DNA from 3 places in the Microbacterium galbum genome. Region 2 is predicted to be linked to each of the others. Evidence: predicted binding sites of a transcription regulator. Region 2 holds the regulator's gene; each other region holds the start of a gene.
The links. Region 2 encodes LexA, which represses DNA repair genes until DNA is damaged. Its sites were predicted from a motif close to TCGAACANNTGTTCGA; they were not measured.
Positions count from the first base shown of each region.

Region 1 (7,771 bases), 890 kb from region 2:
CAGCGCATTCTGCGCGCCACCGCGAAGGGCAGCCAGAAGCTGCTGTTCTCGGCCACGCTCGACCGCGAGGTCGCGGCCCTGGTCGACGAGTTCCTCGTCGAGCCGGCCGTCTACGAGGTCGCCGGTGAAGACCAGGACTCGAGCACGATCGAGCACCGCGTGCTCGTGATCGAGCACCGCGACAAGGCGCAGATCCTCGACTCGCTCGTCGATCGCGAGGGCAAGACGCTCGTGTTCGCCCGCACCCGGGCCTACGCCGAGATGCTCGCCGAGCAGTTCGACGACGCCGGTATCGCCGCCGTCGCGCTGCACGGCGACCTGAACCAGCAGAAGCGCACGCGCAACCTCGAGAAGCTCACCTCGGGTCGCGTCAACGTGCTCGTGGCCACCGACGTCGCCGCTCGCGGCATCCACGTCGACGACATCGATCTGGTCATCCAGGCCGACGCCCCCGACGAGTACAAGACGTACCTGCACCGTTCGGGCCGCACCGGCCGCGCCGGTCGCAGCGGCACGGTGGTGACGCTCATCACGCGTCAGCGTCAGCGCCGGATGACCGAGCTGCTCGACCGTGCGGAGATCGAGGCGCCGTTCGAGCCGACGCAGCTGGGCGACGACGTGCTCGAGGAGATCTCGGGTCGTCAGCTCTCCGACGTCACGTCGTAATCCGTCACACCGGTAAGCCCCCGTTCGCGTTCGCGCGGCGGGGGCTTTCCCGTTGCCGTCGGTGGCCGCGACGTCCCGGCCTTCGCCGTCAGAACAGCCTCGGCTCGCTCGCCGGCGCGACCTGGGGGCGAGGGGATGCCGGGCCCCGGGTCGTGCGAACCGGCCCCAGGCTGCTGGTGGCCGGGGTGCGGGCCGCGAGTCCCGGTTGTGGGCGACCACGTGGGTGGTCGTCTTCGTCCCACCCGTCGAGTCGGTGCAGGCGCAACAGTGGGCGGAGGCGCTTGCCGAGCCACGTGCGGTACGCCTTGGGTGCGGTGACCGAGACGCCGGGATAGAGGCCGCGGTAGGACGACACGAGGTGCGGGTGCTCGCGTTCGAGCCACGCGAAGAACCACTGCTTGGCGCCCGGGCGCAGGTGCAGCGCGCCGTAGACCACCCTCGCGGCGCCGGCCGCACGCAGGCGGGCGAGGGCGTCGTCGAGCGCCGGGATCGAGTCGGTGAGGTGGGGGAGGATCGGCATGAGGAACACCGTCACGCGGAATCCCGCCGCCGTCGCGGTGCGCACCGTCTCGAGGCGCGCCTCGGCGCTGGGGGTCCCCGGCTCGATCGAGTGCTGAAGAGCGTCGTCGAAGACGGCGATCGACATCGCGAGCGAGACCTTCACCTGCTGGGCGGCGTCCGCCAGCAGCGGCAGATCGCGCCGCAGAAGCGTGCCCTTCGTGAGGATCGAGAAGGGTGTTCCGGTGTCGGTGAGGGCACCGACGATGTCGGGCATCAGGCGGTAACGCCCCTCGGCCCGCTGATAGGGGTCGGTGTTCGTGCCGAGCATGACCGGTTCGCGCGCCCAGGATCCGCGCTGCAACTCGGTCCGCAGAACGTCGGGGACGTTGACCTTCACCACGATCTGCGAGTCGAAATCGGCGCCGGAGTCGAGGTCGAGATACTCGTGCGTCTTGCGGGCGAAGCAGTACGAGCACGCATGGCTGCAGCCGCGGTACGGATTCACCGTCCAGTCGAACGGCATGGCCGACGCGCCGGGCACGCGGTTCAGGGCGGTCTTGCACAGCACCTCGTGGAACGTCATCCCCGCGAACTCGGGGGTCGTGACCGACCGGACGAGACCGTCGATGCGCTCCATGCCGGGCAGCGCCGCCGTGTCGTCGACGCCCAACTGCTGACCCTGCCACCTCATGCGAACAGTCGAACACATGTTCTACCCAGAAGCAAGGCCGACCTCTCCACATGCGTCCGCATGCACGAACCGCGAACCGCTACTGTGGCTGCGAAGCCCGCCCCGCGCGGGTGGACAGGGGGCGGACATGGATGCGGACCGGCACGTGTGGGGGCACACGCTCGTGAACGGGTCCGCGCGCCGGGTGGAGTCGCTGCATCCCTCCTTCGTGGTGCGGCATCCCACCCTGTCGGGATGGATCTGGCTCGGCGTCGCGGTGGTGCTGCTCGTGGTCTGCGAGATCTGGGTGGAAGACGAGACCGCCGGCGTCGTCCTCTCGCTGCTCGGCGCCCTGCCGTCGCTCGGCGCAACGCTGCTGGTGCTCGCGCAGACGCCGCGCACGCATCTCGCGTACGAGGAGTCCATCCTCGGTCACTTCTTCGCGCGGTTCTTCGCGGTCCTCGGCGCGCTGATCCTGTGGGTCGGCTCCGTCGTCCTCGGCGCGGCGGTCGCGGTGCAGCTGGCCGAGGACACCGGGGCCGATCCCGAGAAAGCGTGGGTCGAGGCCTTCGAGATCTTCGGTGCGGTCGTGCCGTTCATCGTCGCGATGCTCTGGGCCGTGCTCGTCTTCCGCTGCGTCGGTTACATCGCGCGCCTGCGCGGGTGGGCGGGCGTACCCGAGCGCCATCGGATCCCCGACGAGTTCCTCACCGAGCTGCCGCACACCCGGCGCGTCGTCATCGGGCTCGCGCACCCCTCGCTCCTGTTGGTCGCGGGAGTGCTGAGCATCGTGGTCGCCCTCTTCGCGGCGGCCGAGGTCGCATCCAGCGGCATCGCCTGACGCGCGGCGCGCCAGTGTCGCGGCGGGACGAGCGGTCGCAACCACCTCAGTCGGGCAGACGGGCCGCGATGAACCGCAGGGCCTCTGCGCCCGCCGTGAAGGACTCCTCTTGTTCGCGTCGTACATGGTCGGGCAGGTCGGGCTCCGCCAGGATCCCGCGCGTCACGCGCTGCCCGCCCGCGAGGATCTCCACCAAGAACTCCTCGTCCCCATCCGCCAGCGACACCGGCAATTCCGCGTCGTCGAGCGGCCACCCGCTGGGAGCGAGGGGGCCGGGATGCCGCGCGGCCGCCGCGCTGCCGGCAGCTTGAAGCCGTTCCGTGCGGGCCGCGATGACCGGGTCGCCGCCGACGCGTTCGACGGAGCCGGTGTTGCCGAGCTCGGCGTAGACGGTGTGCCAGACGGGCATCGGGAAGCTCAGCTCGTGGGTCGGCTCCGAGGTGTCGACGAGCGGGTCTTCGACCTCCTGGTCGAACGCGATCGAACCGACCGTGTCGTCGCCGACGGTGTCGAGGGCGACCCAGTGGCCGTCGGTCTCGTCGTGGTAGCCGATCTCCCCCGAGGGCGACACCTGCATCGAGGGGCCGCCGGGGCGCGGAACGAAGGGGGTCTCGGTGGCGATGTACGCAGAGGGGGACGGTGGAGGGGTTTCGGGCCGTGCCCCCAGGAGCACGCGCGTCAGAGCGGCTCCCGAGTCGAGGAGCTCGTCGAGGGCCGCCGTCAGATCGTCATCGGTCGGTGCCTCCTCGCCCCGGACGGCGGCGCGGAGCACGGTGCCGCGCAGCAGCTCCTTTGCGAACGAGCCCGTCGTGCCCTGCGCGCGGTCGGCTGCGGCCTCGATCGCCTCCGCCGACAGCGGCAGACCCTGGGCGTAGCGACGGAACAGTCGGCGTCGGTCGGCGTCGTCGGGGAGCGGGATCTCGACGCCGAGGTCGACGCGACCCGGTCGGGCGGCGAGAGCCTCCTCGAGGATCTGCACGTGATTGGTGGTCATGACGAAGGCGATGTCGGCATCCGGTTCCAACCCGTCCAGGGCGTCGAGCACGTCGAAGAGCACGGGCTCGGGCGAGAAGCCGCGATCGGCCGCCACCAGGTCGATGTCTTCGAGCACGACGAGGGCGGGGGCGAAGGTGCGCGCGATCTCGGCCGCCGCGGTGATGAAGCGGATGCTCGATCCGGTGAGCACGACGGCCGTCGTCTCCGGCGTGCGGGCGAGCAGGTGGCGCACCGTGAGCGTCTTGCCGGTGCCGGGAGGACCGTAGAGCAGGACGCCGCGCTTGAGGTGCTGTCCGGCGGAGCGCAGGGCCTCGCGGTGGTCGCCGATACCCACGACGTGATCGACAATCCGCTGCAGAACCCCCTCGCCGAGCACGATGTCGTCGGCGCCGACCTCGGGGCGGGGCAGGAAGGTGGCCCCGGCCTCGTGCCCGTACTCGGTCGGCACGAACGACAGCACGTGGCCGCGCAGCACGCTGCGCTCGATCATCAGTCGTCGGATCTCCGCGAGCGCCGCCGCCGTGGCATCCGGATCCGCGCCGATCACTTCGAGCTGGGGCTGCGACGGCATCGACCGCGGGTTCGCCGAGCGCTGCACGATCACGAGCGGGTGACCGTCGAAGGCGAGCAGCCGCACGCCGAACGAGACGACCCGCCGCTGGGCGGTGGCGCTCACGTCGCGCGACTCGTACGACACCGGTCCGGGAGCGAAGTGCGAGTAGGGGCCCGCGAACAGCTCGGATGCCGACACGTGCAACCGCTGCTCGCCCCCGGTCACGCCGATGAGGCGTCCGCCGCCGCGTTCGGTGAGCTCATCCAGGGCGATGTCGGCGTCGACGTAGCGGTGCGCCGACAGGGTCTCGGTGGTGACCGGGAGTGTGGTGACGTCCACGCCGAGATGAGCGCTCAGCTCCTCGCCGAGCGGGGTGCGCTCACCTGCCCTGTCGTCGGCGACGACGCGGTTCACGGTCTCGAAGTAGCGGCTCATGGCGCGCATGAGTGCGCGGTCGTCGTCGTCGAGCATGGTCCCCCCGGTCGGCTCACGGTGTCCCCAGACTGCCGGGCCGACGTGAGTCGGGCAACCTCCGGCCTGCCACGGGTCGACCGCAGCGGGCGTCCGGGAGACAATGGACGCAGTGATGTCCCCCGATCCCGAGCTCTCTCCCCGCCGCGCCGCGCGCGCGGAGGCCGAGCGACTCGCGACGGCGGCTGTATCGGTGGCCCCGGCGCCCATCACCCGACGCCAGTTGCGGGAAGCGGCGACCGGTGCCCTCGCGCTCCCGGCGCGGCCCGACGAACCGGCCGCGACGCCGCGGGGCGCGACGAGAGGTCGGCTCCCCGACCTCTTCGCCCCCCTGCCGCTCCGGCGCCGGCGGCGCCTCGCGCTCGTCGCCGGGGCGGCGGTCGCGGTGCTGGTGGGTGCCGTGGTGGTGGGGGCCGCGACGCTCGGGCGCAGCGCGGATGCCGAGGGCTCGGCCGCGGCGGACGCCTCCGTCGTGTCGGCTGCGGTCGCCGGTCCCCCCGCCGTCCCCGACGACGGGCTGCCGGTTCCGCAGGTCGCCGCCGTCGCCGCGACCGCCACCCCGTGCGACGACCCGGCCTTCACCACTGCCCTCTCGCAGGGCGACGACACCGCCGCGATCGCCGCTGCGGGCGGTGGGGCGGCGTTCCGCTCCGCGGTGGCATCCGGACTCGCCCCCTGCGTCTCGCTCAGCGACCCGGATCGCGAGTGGCTCGTCGTCAACAAGCAGCGCCCGCTCGATCCGCTCGACTACTACCCGGGTGACCTCGTCATGCCGTCGAACGTGCGCGCTCTGGAGCAGTCGGCCCTGCGCGCCGCTCCCGCCGAAGCCCTCAGCGCGATGGTCCGCGCGGCCTCCGACGCGGGGGTGGGCGAGATCGGCTATCTGAGCGCCTTCCGCTCCTACTCCACGCAGCAGTCCACGTACGCCGGTCGGGTCGCCGTGGGCGGCGTGGCCGAGGCCGATCGCGAGAGCGCACGCCCGGGGTTCAGCGAGCACCAGACCGGAAAGGCCGTCGACATCGTGCCGTGCAACGGCTCTTGCGCGACGCTCGACGACGTGGCGGCGTCGGCGCAGGGCGCCTGGGTGCGGGAGCATGCCTGGGAGTTCGGCTTCATCACGCGTTATGCCGAGGGACGCGAGGATGTCAGCGGCTACGAGCCCGAGGCCTGGCACCTGCGTTTCATCGGGCCGGAGCTCGCCCAGGCGTACCACGACGGCGGATACACCACCCTCGAGGAGTTCTTCGGGCTCCCGGCGGCGCCGACGTACTGAGCGTCGGGCAGGCGGCGTCCCGACGCTGCGAAGATGCACGCGGCTCCGCCGTCCCGCCCCCTGCGCACGGCCTCCGTCGAGCGGGCCGTCAGACCCGGCGTCGTCGCGCGGTGAGGCGCACCCCGGGCAGGGGCGGCGCGGGGATGCGCTCGGGTCCGTGGTCGACGACCTCGCCGAACCGGGAAGAGCGGGCCTCCCACGCCTCGCGTGCCTCGGCGATCTCGTCGTGCGAGCGGCCGACGAAGTTCCACCACATCACGATGTCGGCCTCGAAGGGCTCCCCGCCCAGCAGGAAGACCCGGGCGCCCTCGTCGCTGCGCAGCTCCAGGTGGTCGCGTCCGGTGCCGAGGTAGACCAGCCGCGTGTGATCGACGGATGCCGTCGACCCGGGCTCGATCGCGGGCGCCGGTCGTCTCGAGGCGTCGGCGTCGACGGCATCCACCCCCGTCATCGCTTCGGCGGCGCCGACCATGCCGGAGACGGCGTACTCCCACGTGGGGTCCAAGGGGATCCGCACGGTGGCACCGGCGGCCAGGCGCAGCTCCGCGCCGACGATCGGCGTGTGCACGGTCGCCGGCGACGAGACTCCGCCCAGTTCGCCCATCACGACGACCGCGTCGGATCCGTCGCCCAGGTCGAGCACGGGCAGGTCCTCGTGGCGCTCGAAGGCGGGGGCGCCGTGCCGACGCGACTCGGGCAGGGCCACCCACAGCTGCAGCGCGTCGAGAGGGATCGGTCCCTCGCCCACCGAGTACTCCGAGTGCGCGATGCCCGCGCCGCTGGTCATGAGGTTCAGGACGCCGGGCCGCACGACGACGTCGCTGCCCACGGCATCCCGGTGCCGCACCTCGCCCACGATCGGCCAGGTGACCGTCTGCAGGCCGATGTGGGGGTGCGGTTCGACGCGCATGAGGGTCTGCTGCGGACCGAACCGGTCGAGGAAGCACCACGCGCCGACCATCGGCAGCGAGCGGTGCGGGAGGGTGCGATGCACCTCCATGCCGCGCACGCCGCCCAGCGGCACCTCGCGCGCCTCGACCACGAGCGCGCGCGGCCCGTCGCACTCGACCGGGCCCTCCGCCTCGGGCGGGGCGACGTCGAGGCGGGTCACGACGCCTCGTCGGCGCCCTCGGGCCACTCGACCGAGAGGCCGTCGACGTCGTGCTCGCCGAGGTAGTGCGCGACGAACGGGCACGAGGGGATGACGGTGTCGCCGCGGCGCGCGAGGTCGGACAGTGCCTCGCCGGCTAGCTTCGAGCCGAGACCCTTCCCCTTGAAGGCCGGGTCGATCTCGGTGTGGGGGAGTTCGACGCGGTCACCGGCGGGCTCGAACTCCAGGAACCCCCCGAGCTCGTCTCCGACGTGGATCTCGTAGCGGTGCGCCTCGTCGTTGCGGGTCACGGTCAGTTCGTCGGCCATGGGGTCTCCTGTCGTCGGTGCTCACAGCAACGTATGCGCTGGCATGGATGTTCCGCCATCCCTGGACACGCCGCGCCGCTCGTCGCACCGTTCGCGCCGCTCACCGCACGATCGACGGATGCCGCGGGCGGCGGGGCACGGCATCCGCTTAGTGTCGGCGAGTCCGCAGCGCCGCGAACAGGAGGCATCATGAGCGCATCCGTCGACGACGACGTCGTCACCGACCCGAACCTTCCGCCCGTCGCGGTCCCGCCCGCCAAGCTCGAGAGCCGGTGGACCCCGGCGAAGATCGCCCTGTGGATCGGGATCGCCCTGCTGGGCGGCCTCGGCTGGACGATGCTCGCGATCGTGCGCGGGGAGACCGTCAATGCGATCTGGTTC
Region 1 covers NZ_JAWDIS010000001.1:1,084,719-1,092,489, reverse strand. Annotated here, with positions in the region: gene RWH45_RS05150 (DEAD/DEAH box helicase) at 1-666, shown strand, start outside; gene RWH45_RS05145 (Rv2578c family radical SAM protein) at 755-1,858, opposite strand; gene RWH45_RS05140 (hypothetical protein) at 1,986-2,678, shown strand; gene RWH45_RS05135 (AAA family ATPase) at 2,725-4,698, opposite strand; gene RWH45_RS05130 (M15 family metallopeptidase) at 4,814-5,971, shown strand; gene RWH45_RS05125 (pirin family protein) at 6,060-7,082, opposite strand; gene RWH45_RS05120 (GNAT family N-acetyltransferase) at 7,079-7,390, opposite strand; gene RWH45_RS05115 (carbon starvation CstA family protein) at 7,580-7,771, shown strand, end outside.
Region 1: RWH45_RS05145 (Rv2578c family radical SAM protein) is a predicted target of LexA. The motif match lies at 1,867-1,882, and genes of this name have one in related genera.

Region 2 (7,771 bases):
CAGCGAAGCGGCATCCCTCCGCCCTCTCCCGCCGCAGGCCGGCTCCGCCGTGACACCCGCGGGGGCCCCGGCCTGTCGTGAGAACAGGGGATGCCACGAGAACAGGTCGACAGCGTCGAAAACGGCCTGTTGCCGTGGCATCCCCTGTTCTGGTGACGTCCGGCGGGAACGTGTTCCTCAGACGTCCTTGCTGCGGTGCAGCTTCACCGTCAGGGAATCCACCAGCACCGCGATGCGGTCGTCGGCCGACCATCGGCGTGCGATGCGGGCGAGCACGGCATCCAGTTCCTCCTGCTCGAGGCCCGACATGAGCTGGAGGTGCACCACCAGTTCGGGACCACGCAGGCGGCCGGTGGGGTCGCCCGACTCGACGGCGAGGTCGAGCACCGCGAGTTCGCCCGAGATGCTCTCCTGCAGGCCGGTGAAGATCGCGGGAGACGTGTGGGCCGGTTCCCACGACTCCCCCTGCGCGATCGCCCAGACGGCGGGGCGCCGGATGACGAACTCCGTCTCCGACGCCGGGTCGATGACGATGAGCTCGGTGTCCTCGGACGCTGCAGCCAGGGCCGTGCGACGCCCGTCGGCCGGCACGGGGCGGGCTGCGGCATCCCAGGTCTGCAGGGCGGTCACCGAGGTGAACACGGGGAGCACCTTGCGACCGTCGGGGGCGGCGACCGTCACGATCGACAACTCCTGCGTCTTGTCGACCTCGAGGCCGTGAACACCGATACCGTGGTCGCCCTTCTCGGCGACCAGCGGGATCAGCAGTCGCGCGTCGCGATAGGCGTCGACGACGGCGCGCGCGTCGCCGTCGCCCGCGCGGAACGCGACGAGAGCAGCGAGCAGCGCCGGGTCGGCCGAGCCGTCGTCACCGGAGTGCGGGTTCGACTCGAAACGACGCCCCTCCCAGGGAACGCCCGCGGAATCGGCGCGGTGCCCGTGGTCGTGGGGACCGCCGGCGCGAGGACCGTCAGTGTCCGGCGACATCCAGCGCCTCAGCGAGGGTGAACTGTCCCGCGTAGAGGGCCTTGCCCACGATGGCGCCCTCGACCCCCAGCGGCACGAGCTCGCGGAGCGCCGCGATGTCGTCGAGGCTCGACACGCCGCCGGAGGCGACGATGGGCTTGGGGGTGCGCTGGGTCATCTCGCGCAGAAGCTCGATGTTGGGACCGCGCAGCGTGCCGTCCTTCGTCACGTCGGTCACGACGTAGCGGCTGCAGCCCGCGTCTTCCAGGCGCTGCAGGACGGTCCACAGGTCACCGCCGTCGCGGGTCCAACCGCGCGCCGCGAGGGTCGTGCCGCGCACGTCGAGCCCGACGGCGATCGCCTCGCCGTAGCGGTTGATGACGTCGGCGGCCCACTCGGGGTTCTCGAGCGCGGCCGTGCCGAGGTTGATGCGGGTCGCACCGCTTTCGAGGGCGGCTTCGAGGGAGCGGTCGTCGCGGATGCCGCCCGACAGCTCGACCTGCACGCCCTTGACCTGCTTGATGACCTTGCGCATGACATTCGCGTTGCCGCCGCGTCCGAAGGCGGCATCGAGGTCCACGAGGTGGATCCACTGCGCGCCCTGACGCGCGAAGTCGGCCGCGGCGTCGACGGGGTCGCCGTAGCTGGTCTCGGTGCCCGCCTCCCCCTGGGTCAGACGGACGGCCTTCCCATCGGCCACGTCGACCGCGGGAAGAAGGACAAGCTCGGGCGTGGACGCGAAATCGTTCATGGCTCCTCGTGCCGGTAGGCGCCTCTCGCCAGCCCCGGGCACGAGGTCACACAGTAGTCGTGCGCAGCCCGTCGATCCAATTGGCGAGAAGACGGATGCCGGCATCTCCCGACTTCTCGGGGTGGAACTGCGTCGCGGCCAGCGGACCGTTCTCGACCGCGGCGATGAAGGGGGCACCGTACGTGCACCACGTCACGGCGGGCTGCGGGAACGGCGGCGTGACCTCGAGCGACCACTCCTGCGCCGCGTACGAGTGGACGAAGTAGAAGCGCTCCCGTTCGATGCCCTCGAAAAGACGCGATCCCTCCCCCGCGGCGACCGTGTTCCAACCCATGTGCGGCAGCACGGGGGCGGCGAGCTCGTCGACGGTGCCCGGCCACTCACCGAGTCCGGGCGTGTCTGTGCCGCGCTCGATGCCGCGCTCGAACATCACCTGCATGCCGACGCAGATGCCGAGCACCGGACGACCGCCCGCGAGCCGGCGATCGATGATCTCGCCCCCACGACTGGCGTTCAGGGCGCCCATGACGGCGCTGAACGCGCCGACGCCGGGGACGAGGAGGCCGTCGGCGTCCATCAGCAACGAGCGGTCGGATGTCAGCCGCGCGTCGGCTCCGGCTTCGACGAGCGCCTTGACCGCGGAGTGGACGTTGCCCGAGCCGTAATCGAGGACGGCGACGACCGGCTTGGCCGTCACAGCGCGCCCTTCGTGCTCGGGATGCCGTCGACGAACGGGTCGAGGGCCTTGGCCTGACGGAAGGCACGCGCGAACGCCTTGTACTCCGCCTCGGCGATGTGGTGCGGATCGCGTCCCCCGACGACGCGCACGTGCACGGTGAGGCCGCCGTGGATCGAGATGGCCTCGAACGAGTGGCGCACGAGCGAGCCGGTGAAGTGCCCGCCGATCAGGTGGTGCTCGAAGCCCGCGGGCTCCCCCGTGTGCACGAGGTAGGGGCGTCCGCTGATGTCGACGACCGCCTGCGCCAGAGCTTCGTCGAGCGGAACGAGTGCGTCGCCGTACCGCGCGATGCCGGACTTGTCTCCGAGCGCCTGGCGGATCGCCTGGCCCAGGACGATGGAGGTGTCTTCGACGGTGTGGTGCGCGTCGATGTGGGTGTCGCCCGTCGCGCGCACGCGCAGGTCGGTCAGGGAGTGCTTCGCGAACGCCGTCAGCATGTGATCGAAGAACGGGACGCTCGTGGAGATGTCGCTGACGCCGCGACCGTCGAGGTCGAGCTCGAGCTCGACGCGGGACTCGCTCGTCTCGCGCGTGATCGAGGCGGTGCGGGGGGTGGCGGGGGCGGTCATGCTCGGGATCCTATCGAGGCGAGGGCGTCCAGGAACGCGGTGGTCTCGTCGGCCGTTCCGGCCGAGACGCGGAGGTGGTGGGGGATGCCGACGTCGCGGATCAGCACGCCCCGGTCGTAGAGCGCCTTCCACGTCGCGGCGGGATCGTCGACGCCCCCGAAGAGGACGAAGTTCGTCCAGGACTCGTGCGCCGTGTACCCCAGCGCCGACACGGTCGCCGAGATGCGGTCGCGCTGCGCGACGATCTCGTCGACCATCGAAAGCATGGTGTCGGCGTGCCCGAGAGCGGCCGTCGCGGCGGCCTGCGTCAGCGCGCTGAGGTGGTACGGCAGCCGTACCAGGCGGAGCGCGTCGACGAACGCCGGGTCGGCGGCGAGGTAGCCGACGCGGGCTCCCGCAAAGGCGAACGCCTTGCTCATGGTGCGCGAGACGACCAGCCGCGGGCGCCCGGGCAGCAGCGAGATGGCCGACGGCTCATCGCGCGGGGCGAACTCCTCGTAGGCCTCGTCGACGATGACGACCCCCTCGAAGGCGTCGTACACGGCCTCGATGACGTCGAGGCGCAGGGGGGTGCCCGTGGGGTTGTTGGGGGCGCAGAGGAAGACGATGTCGGGACGCTGCTCGCGCACCTGCGTCGCCGCGGACTCGGCGGAGAGGGTGAAGTCGTGCGCGCGCTCCCCGGCGATCCACCGGGCGCCCGTGGCGCGGGTGAGGATCGGGTACATCGAGTAGGTGGGGGCGAATCCCATCGCCGTGCGGCCAGGACCGCCGAACGCCTGGAGGATGTGTTGGAGGACCTCGTTCGAGCCGTTGGCCGCCCAGATCTGATCGGGGTTCAGTCCGTGCCCGAGGTACTGCGCGAAGGCCTCACGGAGAGTGGTGAATTCGCGGTCGGGATACCGGTTGACATCGCGGAGGGCGCGAGCCACGGCATCCAGGATGTCGTCGGCGACTTCGGACGGAACGGGGTGCGTGTTCTCGTTCACGTTCAGCGCCACGGGCAGCGCGGCCTGCGGTGCCCCATAGGGCGTCATGCCCCGGAGATCGTCGCGAAGCGGGAGGTCGTCGAGGCGTACGTTCACCTCACCCATCGTAGGCGGCGGTGACACCGACGGATCACGCTCGCGGGTCGGGCGGATCGCCCCTGCCGTCGGCGTCGATCCCGTGCGGACGGTCAGTTCGCGGGAGCGTATTCGGCGGGGATGGCGATGCGCTGACCCGCCGTGACGGAACCGCCGGACAGGGCGTTGAGACGCGAGATCTCGGCGACCACATCGCGCGGGTCGGCCGCGGGCGCGAGCTCCTCGGCGATCGACCACAACGTCTCGCCGCTCATGACGGTGATCTCGGTGAACGACCCGACGGGCGCCCCGGCCTCGTTCGAGGCGAGCGCGGCTCCCCCGCCGACGACGGCGAAACCCAGGGCGATGGCGAGGGGAAGGGCGACCAGGAACGCGACGACACGGCGTCCGCGCGCGGTGATGCGCAGGCGGGTGGTCGGGGCGGTGATGGCGATGCTGCTCATGATGTGCTCCTCGGTGGGGAGAGATTCGCACCCCGCCCTCGGCCGGGAGGGCGGCGGTGCGAATCTGTATTCCGAATCTATCTTCGATACTTTCGATGTGTCAAGACCGCGGATATCGCAGACGGATCGAACGCGACACGCGCGCCGTTCCCTGCCCTCCGGCTCGTTCACCGGATACGGTTTCGACACGGAGACCTCATCACCAACCTCCGACATTCGAATTTCCGCCGCATCGACAGCGGCGCGAGGGGAGCACAGATGACCGACGCGACGACCGCCGCCGGCCGCGAACGTCCGCAGACTCGGCGACGCAAGAACCTGAGCGACAAGCAGCTCGCCATCCTCGAGGTCATCCAGCGATCGATCGCCCGGCACGGCTACCCGCCGAGCATGCGCGAGATCGGCGACGCGGTCGGCCTGAAGTCGCTGTCGAGCGTGACCCACCAGCTCAACCAGCTGGAACTGAGCGGCTACCTGCGGCGCGACCCGGGCAAGACGCGCGCCATGGAGGTCCTCATCGACCTCCCCGGTGCCTCCGCCGAGAACCCGGCCGACACGGCTCCCGCGCTGGGCGACGCCGCCCTCGTGCCCCTCGTCGGCCGCATCGCCGCCGGCGTGCCCATCACCGCCGACCAGCAGGTGGAGGAGATCTTCCCCCTCCCCCGCCAACTGGTGGGCAAGGGCGAGCTCTTCATGCTCAAGGTGTCGGGCGACTCGATGATCGACGCCGCCATCTGCGACGGCGACTGGGTCGTCGTGCGATCGCAGGCGACGGCCGAGAACGGCGAGATCGTCGCCGCGATGCTCGACGGCGAGGCGACCGTGAAGACGTTCCGCCGCCGCGACGGCCACACCTGGCTGCTCCCCCGCAACAGCGCGTTCGAGCCGATCCTGGGCGACGAGGCCGTCGTGCTCGGCCGCGTCGTCGCCGTCCTGCGCGCCGTCTGACCTTCCCCGCCCCGGGGCCGGATGCGCGCTCGGGCGTGGCATCCGCCCCTCTCGGCTCGCTCGTCGCGAGTACCGGGGATCTCCGTCGATGTCGGATGCCCTGCCTAGGCTGGAGTCATGGCTGACACCCTCCCCTACGGTTCCTGGCCCTCCCCGATCACGCCCGCGTCCGTCGCCCAGGCCTCGCCGCGCGTCGACGGCGCACGACTGGTGGGAGACGAGGTGTGGTGGGGCGAGTCCGTCCCCCACGAGGCCGGTCGCGTCGCCGTGAAGCGTCGCCGCGGCGACGGCTCCGTCGAGACGGTGCTTCCCGCACCCGCCGACGCGCGCTCCGCGGTGCACGAGTACGGTGGCGGCGCCTGGACGGCGTCCGACGACGGGGAGCTGTACTACGTCGAGAAGGCCGACCAGCGGGTCTACGCGCTCCGCCCGGGCGAGACCTCGCGCCCGCTGACCCCCGCCGACGACGCCGTGCGACACGGCGGACTGCGCTGGGAGCACGGGGTCCTCCTCGCCGTGCGCGAGACCCACGGGTCGTCGCGGGTCCCGGCCCGGGCCATCGTCCGCATCCCCCTCGACGGGCCGGCGGAGGTCCTCGCCGAGGGCAGTGACTTCCTGGCCCAGCCGGCCCTCTCGCCCGACGGTCGCCGCCTGGCCTGGGTGGCCTGGGATCACCCCGACATGCCGTGGGATGCCACCGTCCTCCGCGTCGCCGACCTCGAGACGGGCGAGGTCCACGACGTCGCGGGCGGTGCGCACCGCGCGCCCGTGCAACCCGTGTGGATCGCGGACGACGAGCTCCTCTACGCGGACGATCCCGAAGGCCGATGGAACCTCTTCCGTCGCCCCCTCGACGGCGATGCGCAGCCGCTCGCCCCGGCGGACGCCGACACCGGCGGGGGCCTGTGGGTACTCGGAACCCGGTGGTTCGGAGCGGCCGACGACGGGCGCGTCGTCGCCGTCCGGACGAACGGGGCCGATGAGGTCGTCGAGATCGCACCGAGCGGCGTCCGTCCCCTCGACGTCCCCGTCGTCGCCGGCGCCGCGATCGACGACGCCCGCGGGTCGCAGGTGCTCGTCTCGGGTTCGGACGCCGGCGGGCGATCGGGCCTCTGGATCGTCGACCTCGATTCCGGCGCTGTCGACCTCGTGACGGGAGGCGCCGGCCCGTGGGGAGACGAATGGATGCCGACGGCCCGCGCGCTGTCGACGGACGGACCGCACGGTCCGGTGCACGCTTTCGCCTACGCCCCCACCAACCCCGACGTCGCCCCCGTGACAGGCGAGCGCCCGCCGTACGTCGTGCTCGTCCACGGCGGACCCACCTCGCACGTCGGCCCCGCTCCGTCGGCGAAGACGGCGTTCTTCACGAGCCGGGGTATCGGCGTCCTCGACGTCAACTACGGCGGTTCCACCGGCTACGGGCGCGCCTATCGGGACCGCCTGAAGGGACAGTGGGGCGTGGTCGACGTCGATGACGTCGCCGCCGCGGCATCCGCCCTCGCGGAAGCGGGACTCGCCGACCCCGAGCGCCTCGCCATCGCGGGAGGCTCGGCCGGGGGCTGGACGGTGCTCGCCGCCGTCACGCGCACCGACGTGTTCGCAGCCGGCATCTCCCGCTACGGGGTGGGCGACGCACGCGCCCTCGCGGAAGACACCCACGACTTCGAGGCGCGCTACCTCGACGGGCTCATCGGGCCTCTGCCCGATGCCGAGGCCGTGTACGTCGAGCGCTCACCCCTGAGCCGCCCGGAGCTCTTCCGTGTGCCGCTGCTGATCCTGCAGGGATCGGAAGACCGGGTGGTACCCCCGTCGCAGGCGGAGGCCATCCGCGACGCCCTGACGGCGCACGGCGTCCCGCACGCGTACGTCCTGTACGAGGGCGAGGGGCACGGGTTCCGCCGGTCGGAGACGGTGATCGACTCCCTCGAGCGCGAACTCGGCTTCCTCGGCGCGGTGTTCGGCTTCGAGACCCCGGGTATCCCCGCGCTCGAGCTCGACTGAGCCGACGCCTTCCGGGCGACTCACCCGCGGCGCCGACGCGCCGAAGAGCGCCCCCACGGCGATGGGCCCCCGCGCGTACGCGCAGGGGCCCATCGTGCCGCGCGGGCCTCAGCCCTCGAACGCCGCCAGCTCGGCGGCGAGCCGGGCGCCGACGTGAGCGTGCAGATAGGTGCCGTTCTCGCGGTGCTCCTGCGCCACGATGAGGCCGCTCTCGTGCACCGCCGACACGAGGTCGCCGCGGTCGTACGGAACGACCGCCTGCACCTCGA
Region 2 covers NZ_JAWDIS010000001.1:195,159-202,929, forward strand. Annotated here, with positions in the region: gene RWH45_RS01010 (SseB family protein) at 178-987, opposite strand; gene priA (bifunctional 1-(5-phosphoribosyl)-5-((5-phosphoribosylamino)methylideneamino)imidazole-4-carboxamide isomerase/phosphoribosylanthranilate isomerase PriA) at 971-1,717, opposite strand; gene hisH (imidazole glycerol phosphate synthase subunit HisH) at 1,764-2,414, opposite strand; gene hisB (imidazoleglycerol-phosphate dehydratase HisB) at 2,411-3,025, opposite strand; gene RWH45_RS01030 (histidinol-phosphate transaminase) at 3,022-4,116, opposite strand; gene RWH45_RS01035 (LysM peptidoglycan-binding domain-containing protein) at 4,200-4,550, opposite strand; gene lexA (transcriptional repressor LexA) at 4,809-5,498, shown strand; gene RWH45_RS01045 (S9 family peptidase) at 5,616-7,502, shown strand; gene hflX (GTPase HflX) at 7,611-7,771, opposite strand, start outside.

Region 3 (7,771 bases), on a different contig from region 2:
TGCGAGTGGTAACGCTCGAGGCGCATGGTGAGCTCGGCCGCGTCGGCGTCGGTCAGGGTCTCGAGCTCGACCGAGGGCTCCAGGGTGAGCACCAGCGAGGCCCCCTGCCCGGCGACCTGCAGGGCGGCGTGCTGCCACTCCGAGATCGAACGCGCGTCGAGGGGGTACGACAGGCGCACGCTGTACATCGCCGGGGTCTCGCCGAGGCGGGTGCGGTAGCCGTCGGGTCCGTCGTCGCCCCAGTCGAGCTCGGGGCCGAAACGTACGCCGTCGGTCGCCGGGGCGGGCGGCGTCGCGGTCGGGGTGGCGGAGGGCGTGACGGATGCCCCGGGCGCGTCGGGGGTCGCGCGGGGATCCGGCGTCGCGGGCGCCGCGACCGTGCCGGATGCCGCCGAGGGCGCGGGTACCGCGGCCAGGGCGGGGGAGACGCCGATTAGAAGGAGTGCGGCGGTGGCCCCCACGGCCGCCGCGATCCGTCGTCCCGCGTGCCTCACTCTCGTCTCGTCTCCAACGTCCAGACGTTCCGGTCGCCGTCGCGACGGAAGTCGACGTCGTCGACCCCCGCGTTGGCGAGGGCCAGGCCGCGGCCGCTCTCCTCGTCGGCATCCGCCATGCGCACCGATGCCAGGTCGAGCAGAGGAGGGTCGCCGTCGTCGCGGAACGTCGCGACGAGCCGCTGCGCATCGGCGAAGAGGTCGAGGGTGAACCGGCGCTCGTCGGACTCGCCGCGCGAGTGCTCGACGATGTTACCGGCGATCTCGATCACCGCCGTCTCGAAGCCGAATCGCGTCATCGGCGTCACCTCGCCCACCTCGTCCCACCACCCGGCGAGCAGGTCGAAGATGGCGTCGAGGCTCGCCGGGACGACGGCGGCGTCGAGGGAGCGGCGCGCCGCGGGCTCAGTCACGGAGGGCCTCGTCGACGCTCGGACGCGGACGCAGCACCCGGTCGAGGTTGGTGAGGCCGAGCACCATCGTGACCTGCTCGCTCGGGGCCGCGAGGCGCAGGTCGCCGCCGGCCTGGCGCGCCGTCTTCAGGCAGGCGACGAGCGCGCCGAGTCCCGACGAGTCGACGAACTCGGTCTCCGAGAGGTCCACGACCACGATGTCGCCCTTCCCTCGGGTGATCTCGGCGGTGACCGTTTCGCGGAACGACTTCGCCGACACCATGGTCAGACGGCCGCGCGGCGTGACGACCGTTCCGTCGGGGCGGGAGTCGATGTCGACCTGGAGCATGTCAGTAACCCTTCGGTTGGTGATCGGAGGCGGAGTACAGCACCGCGCGGACGATGATGCTGAAGACGGCGAGGTCGTACAGGACCCACGCGATGTTGATGAGCGGAGCGATGCCCTCGGCCTGCCCCGCGGCGTAGCGCACGGCGACGACGCCGAGCGAGGCCACGAGGGCGCCCATGACCCACAGCTGCGGCTTCACGAGGTCCCAGCGGGGGCGGTTCTCGAGCGAGCGCGTCTTCGGGGTGACGGAGAACCCGAGCGAACGCCCGCGGTAGACGTTGTCGAACGCGCTCGTGACGGAGCGGATCCACACGGGGAACAGGGCGAGCGAGTACTGCGCGCCCCGCCAGGTCGGTCGGCCGTTGGCCACCACCAGGAACAGCACCTGGTTGATGACGAAGAACGGGATGAAGCGCGCGAAGAAGTCCACGCTCCATGCCTGGACGGGCATGACCCCGAACGACAGGTACAGCACGGGGGCGGCGACGTACACGATCGCGGCGAAGCCCGACAGGTAGCTCCACATCGTGCCGAAGTACATCAGCCGCTGACCCCAGCTCATGCCCTTCTGCACGAGCGGGTTCTCGCGGAACATCACCTGCATCGTGCCCTGCGCCCAGCGCAGGCGCTGGGTGAGCATGGTCGGGAGATCCTCGGGGGCGAGACCCTTCGCGAGCACCTCGTCGTGGTAGACCGACTTCCAGCCGAGGCCGTGCAGGCGCATCGAGGTCGCCATGTCCTCGGTGACCGAGATCGTGGCGAGGGGCATGATGGCCTGCGCCTCTTCTTCGCGCCCGACGTCGAAGGACTCCACCAGCATGCTGACCGACTCGACCGCGGCCAGGGGCGACAGGCTGCGCTCGCCGAGGGCTTCGAGGGCGAGGTCGTCGATCGCGGCGAGGGCGGCGGGGTCTCCCGTCACCTCTGCCAGCTCGGCGAGCTCGGCGCGCACCTCGGCGATGTCCTGATCGGCGAGCTCGCGGCGCACCGCCATGATCTGCCGCTGGAACCCGTAGGTGAGATCGGCGAGGGCGTCGCCGCGCGCGATGCCCGCCTTGAGGTCGTCGAGCGCGCGGGAGACGCGATCGAGGGATGCCACGATGCGGGCGTCGGTCGCGTGCTCGCGTCGCGCTCGGGCGAGCACGCGACGGGACGAGCGGATGCCGCGGTTGACGGCGAGGGTGACCTCGCCGACGTAGCGCGAGACGCCGAGCTGCATGAGGGCCTCGCGGCGCAGGATCGCGTTGGAGCCGCAGAAGAAGGCGGCGTTCCATCCGTCCTTGGACTGCTGGATCGGCCCGTAGAACAGGGGCGCCTGGCTGCCGAGGGGGTCGCTGGCCGGGACGTTGGTGAACCACTGCGGGGTCTGCACCAGGGCGACGCGGTCGTCCTCGAACCATCCGAGCGTGCGGTCGAGGATGTCGGGGGAGGGGATCTGATCGGCATCCAGGATGAGGAAGAACTCGCCCTCGGTCACCATCAGCGCGTTGTTGAGATTGCCGGCCTTGGCGTGACGCGGGCGATCGCGCCACGCCTCCGAACGGGTGATCACGCCGATGCCCTCGGCTTCGGCGAGGGCGCGCAGCTCGGGGCGGTCGCCGTCGTCGAGGATCCAGGTCTCGTGCGGGTAGCGGATCGCCTTGGCCGCTCGAGCGGTCTCCATGACGAGGTCGAGGGGCTCGTTGTACGTCGTCACGAGGACGTCGACCGTCACCTCGTGCTTCAGCGGGGGTGCGTCGTGGCGCTCGCGCAGCCTCCAGGCGCCGAGGCCGAAGAGGAGGGAGTCGATGAGGCTGTAGGTCTCGGCCAGCACGAGGGGGACGGCGATCCACCAGGACTCCCAGTTCACCGACGCCAGCCAGCGCCACGTGATGTAGTTGAGGCCCGTCGCGGCGGACAGGATGACGATCACGCGCACCAGAGCGAGACGTCGTGTGCGCGAGACGTCGCGACGTCGTGCATCCCGTCGCAGATCATCGCGACGGATCGTTGTTTCGACGACCAATTGGGGGGACCTTTCGTCGCTTTTCATCTTCTATGAAGACGGGCTTTCGCGTCGATCCTTGACGCGCGCGTCGTCGAGTCGAGAAGGTACGCTCCCGCGGGCGCGGGTTCGTCGTGACGGGGTCGCCGGCCGACGATGTCGGAGGTCGATCGTATCTTCGACCACAGGGATTGAGACACTAGAACACATGTTCTAACCTGTGGGAGTGAGGGCGATCGTGAGAGACCAGGTACAGGCCGTACCCGACATCACCGCGCTGCGCGATCGCCTCGAGCGCATGCAGGGGCGGCGCATGGACGCCCCCGTGCTGCCCACGCATCCGGCGTTCTCGTCGCTGCTGCCCGGCGGGGGTCTGCGCTCGGGGTCGGCATATGCGCTCGCCCGCTCGGCATCCCTTCTGCTGGCCTTGATGGCGCGTCCCTCCCAAGACGGAGCATGGTGCGGGGTCATCGGCATGCCCGAGCTCGGAGCCGAGGCGGCCGAGAAGTACGGGCTCGACCTCGACCGGCTCGTCTTCATCCCCGATCCCGGACCGCGCTGGCTCGCGGTGACAGCGACGATCACCGAGGTGCTCCCCGTGGTGGCCGTGCGTCCGCCCCTCGGCTCCCCGGCCGCGCGGGGAGGGGCCGAGACCACCCGCCTGGCCGCGCGCCTGCGCGATCGCGGATCGGTGCTGCTGGTGCAGGGCGCCTGGCCGCAGGCGGAGGCCGTGATCGACGTGGCCGACCCGCACTGGACGGGGCTCGGGCAGGGGCACGGCTACCTGGCCGGGCGCGAACTGACGGTGTCGGTCAGCAGTCGTCGCTCGCCGAACGCCCGCCGCGCCCGCATGATGCTGCCCGCGGCCGACGGCTCGATCGAACTGCTCGGCGCCCCCACCGAACGTCTCGTGCCCCGCGAGCGCGAGGCCTATCCCGTGCGGGCGGTGGGCTGATGACGGCGCCGACGCGCAGTCTCGTGCTGTGGTTCCCCGACTGGCCGATCACGGCGTTCGTGCGCGAGGCCGTGTCTCCTCCGAAGCCGGATGCCGCCGTGGCGGTGTTCGCGAACAACGTCGTCGTCGCGTGCTCGTGGGCGGCTCGCGCGCACGGCGTGCGGCGCGGGCAGAAGCGGCGCGATGCGCAGGCCCTGTGCCCGGGGCTGCAGGTGGTGCCCGCCGACGCTGTGCGCGACGCCCGAGCCTTCGCCCCCGTCGTCGCTCGCGTCGAGGAGCACGCCCCCGGCGTGCACGTGGTGCGGCCGGGGCTGTGCGCCGTGAAGGCCCGGGGCCCGGCCCGTTATTACGGCGGCGAGCTCGAGGCGGCCCGCATGCTGATCCGCCTGCTCGACGACGACGGGTTCGCCGGAGTGCGGGCGAGCGTGGCCGACGGCGTCTTCACCGCGGAGCAGGCGGCCCGCACGGCCGACGTCGACGAGCCCGTGCGCGTCGTACCGCCGGGGGAGGCGGGCGCGTTCCTCGCGCCGCTGTCGATCACGACCCTCGACGACGACGAGTTCGGCAGCCTCCTCTCGCGCCTCGGGGTGCACACCCTGGGCGAGCTGGCCGGCCTGCCGGTCGAGAGGATGCGGGAGAGGTTCGGCGAACGGGGGGTGCGTCTGCACGCCCTGGCGGGGGGTCTCGACTCCCAGCCGGTGCTGCCGCGCACGCCCCCGCCCGAGCTCCATCGCGACGTCGCCTTCGAGCCCCCGCTCGAGCTGGCCGACCAGATCGCCTTCGGCATGCGCGTGGCGGCCGAGGAGTTCATCGCGCGCCTCGGCGCGCACGACCTGGTGTGCACCGAACTGCGTGTCGTCCTCACCGGCGATCGGGGCGAGCGCAGCGAACGCGTGTGGCTGCACCCCGGCTCGTTCGACGCGGCGGGAGTGGTCGACCGCGTGCGGTGGCAGCTCGCCGAAGACGCGCAGGGCATCTTCGGCAGCGGGGTCGCGGGCGTGCACATCGAGCCCGAGGCCGTCGATGCCGCCGCGCACCACGCCCGGGGTCTGTTCGGTGCGGGGCCCGACGAACGCGTGCACCACGCCCTCTCGCGCGTGCAGGCGATGCTCGGCCATCGCGCGGTGCTCACGCCGGTGATCGGCGGCGGGCGGTGGCTCGCCGAACGGCAGGTGCTGGTGCCGTGGGGCGACCGTGCCGTCACGGCGAAGGAGCGCACGCGCCCCTGGCCGGGGAGTCTTCCCGACCCCCTGCCGGCGACCGTCTATCCCGAGCCTCGCCTGGTGGGGGTCACCGACATCGCGGGGGCGCCCGTGACCGTGGGCGAGCGAGACGCGCTGAGCGCCCCACCCGCGGTGCTCGAGACGGCGGGGCAGCGTCGACGCATCCAGGAGTGGGCGGGTCCCTGGCCGATCAGCGAGCGCGGGTGGGACCCCCTGCGCGCTCGGCGGGCGCACCGGTTCCAGGTCGTCGACGCCGACGGGGGTGCGTGGCTGCTCGTCGTCGAAGAGGGGGAATGGCGAGCGGAGGGGCGCTATGACTGACCCCCGTCCGCTCTCCTCGCGCGCGCTCGCCGCTCGGTCGTCGCCCCTTGGATCGGGAGGTGCGTGATGGGCTGGACCAATCCGCCGGTGAAGTGGTCGGAGCTCGAACGACTGCTCAGCGACGCGCGGCGCCCCACCGGTGCCCCGCCGAACGGCGACGGCGGTGACAGTCCGGCGTGGTCGCACAAGCGCGGCGCCTACGTGCCTCCGACGATCGAGCGTCCGGCCGACACCGTGCCGTACGCCGAACTGCACGCCCACTCGTCGTACTCGTTCCTCGACGGGGCGTCGTCGCCCGAGGAGCTCGTCGAAGAGGCCGAACGCCTCGGCCTGCACGCCCTCGCGCTCACCGATCACGACGGGTTCTACGGCATCGTGCGTTTCGCCGAGGCCGCCGAGGCGCGCGCGGTGAAGACGGTGTTCGGCGCGGAACTGTCGCTGGGCCTCCGCGGCCCGCAGAACGGCGAGGCCGACCCGACCGGTTCGCACCTGCTCGTGCTCGCGCGGCGCGAAGAGGGGTATCACCGCCTCGCCGCCGCGATCACCCACGCGCAGCTCGAGGGCGCCGAGAAAGGACGCCCGGTCTACGATCTCGACGACCTGGCCGAACGCGCCGGGGGTCCGCGCGATCCGCACTGGGCGGTGCTCACCGGATGCCGCAAGGGGGCGGTGCGTCAGGCCCTGGCGTTCGAGGGGCCGGCGGGTGCGGCGCGAGAGCTCGACACCCTCGTCGACCTGTTCGGGGCCGAGGCCGTCTACGTCGAGCTGATGGATCAGGGCGACCCGCTCGACTCGCGCCGCAACGACGTGCTCGCCGGGCTCGCGGCCGAACGGGGGCTCGCGACCCTGGCGACCAACAACGTGCATTACGCCGCCCCGCAGAAGCAGCTCCTCGCCGCCGCCGTCGCCGCGGTGCGGGCGAACCGCGGCCTCGACGAGCTCGACGGCTGGCTCCCCGCCCACGCCGGGGCGCACCTGCGCTCGGGGGCCGAGATGGCCGCGCGCTTCGCCCGGTATCCGGGAGCCGTGGCGCGCACGGTGGCGCTCGCCGACGAGATCGCGTTCCCCCTGCGTCGGGCCAAGCCGGCCCTGCCGAAGCAGAAAGTGCCCGAGGGGCATACGCCCATGTCGTGGCTGCGGCACCTGGTCTGGAAGGCGGTGCCGACGAAGTATCCGAACCTCTCCGACGACGACCGTCGCCGTATCGAGCGCGAGCTCGAGGTGATCGAGATGAAGGACTTCCCCGGCTACTTCCTCATCGTCTACGGCATCGTCGCCGAGGCCCGTCGTCGCGGCATCCTGTGTCAGGGGCGGGGCTCGGCCGCGAACAGCGCCGTCTGCTATCTGCTGAACATCACCGCGGTCGACTCCATCTTCTACAAGCTGCCGTTCGAGCGGTTCCTGTCGAGCCTGCGCGACGAGGAGCCCGACATCGACGTCGACTTCGACTCCGACCGGCGCGAGGAGATCATCCAGTGGGTCTACGGCGAGTACGGGCGCGAGCGGGCGGCGCAGGTGGCGAACGTCATCCAGTACCGCCCGAAGAACGCGGTGCGCGATATGGCTCGCGCTCTCGGGCACTCCCCGGGTCAGCAGGACGCCTGGTCGAAGCAGGTCGAGCGCTGGGGGGCGACGCTCGAGACCGGGTCGGATCACGACATCCCCGATCAGGTCATCGAGTTCGCGTCGGAGCTGCTCAAGGCGCCGCGGCATCTCGGGATCCACTCGGGGGGAATGGTGCTCACCGACCGGCCGGTGGGCGAGGTGGTGCCCATCGAGCACGCGCGCATGGAGAACCGCACGGTCATCCAATGGGACAAAGACGACGCGGCCTGGATGGGGTTGGTGAAGTTCGACCTGCTCGGCCTGGGCATGCTCGCGGCGCTGCAGTACTGCTTCGATCTGATCCGGGATGCCACGGGGGAGGAGTGGGAGCTGTCGACCCTGCCCAAAGAAGAGAAGGCCGTGTACGACATGCTGTGCCGGGCCGACTCGATCGGGGTGTTCCAGGTCGAATCACGTGCGCAGATGGGTCTGCTGCCGCGCCTGCAGC
Region 3 covers NZ_JAWDIS010000002.1:179,319-187,089, reverse strand. Annotated here, with positions in the region: gene RWH45_RS10025 (OpgC family protein) at 1-494, opposite strand, end outside; gene RWH45_RS10020 (ATP-binding protein) at 491-907, opposite strand; gene RWH45_RS10015 (STAS domain-containing protein) at 900-1,235, opposite strand; gene RWH45_RS10010 (glycosyltransferase family 2 protein) at 1,237-3,153, opposite strand; gene imuA' (DnaE2-dependent mutagenesis accessory factor ImuA') at 3,458-4,174, shown strand; gene RWH45_RS10000 (DNA polymerase Y family protein) at 4,174-5,718, shown strand; gene RWH45_RS09995 (error-prone DNA polymerase) at 5,785-7,771, shown strand, end outside.
Region 3: imuA' (DnaE2-dependent mutagenesis accessory factor ImuA') is a predicted target of LexA. The motif match lies at 3,420-3,435, and genes of this name have one in related genera.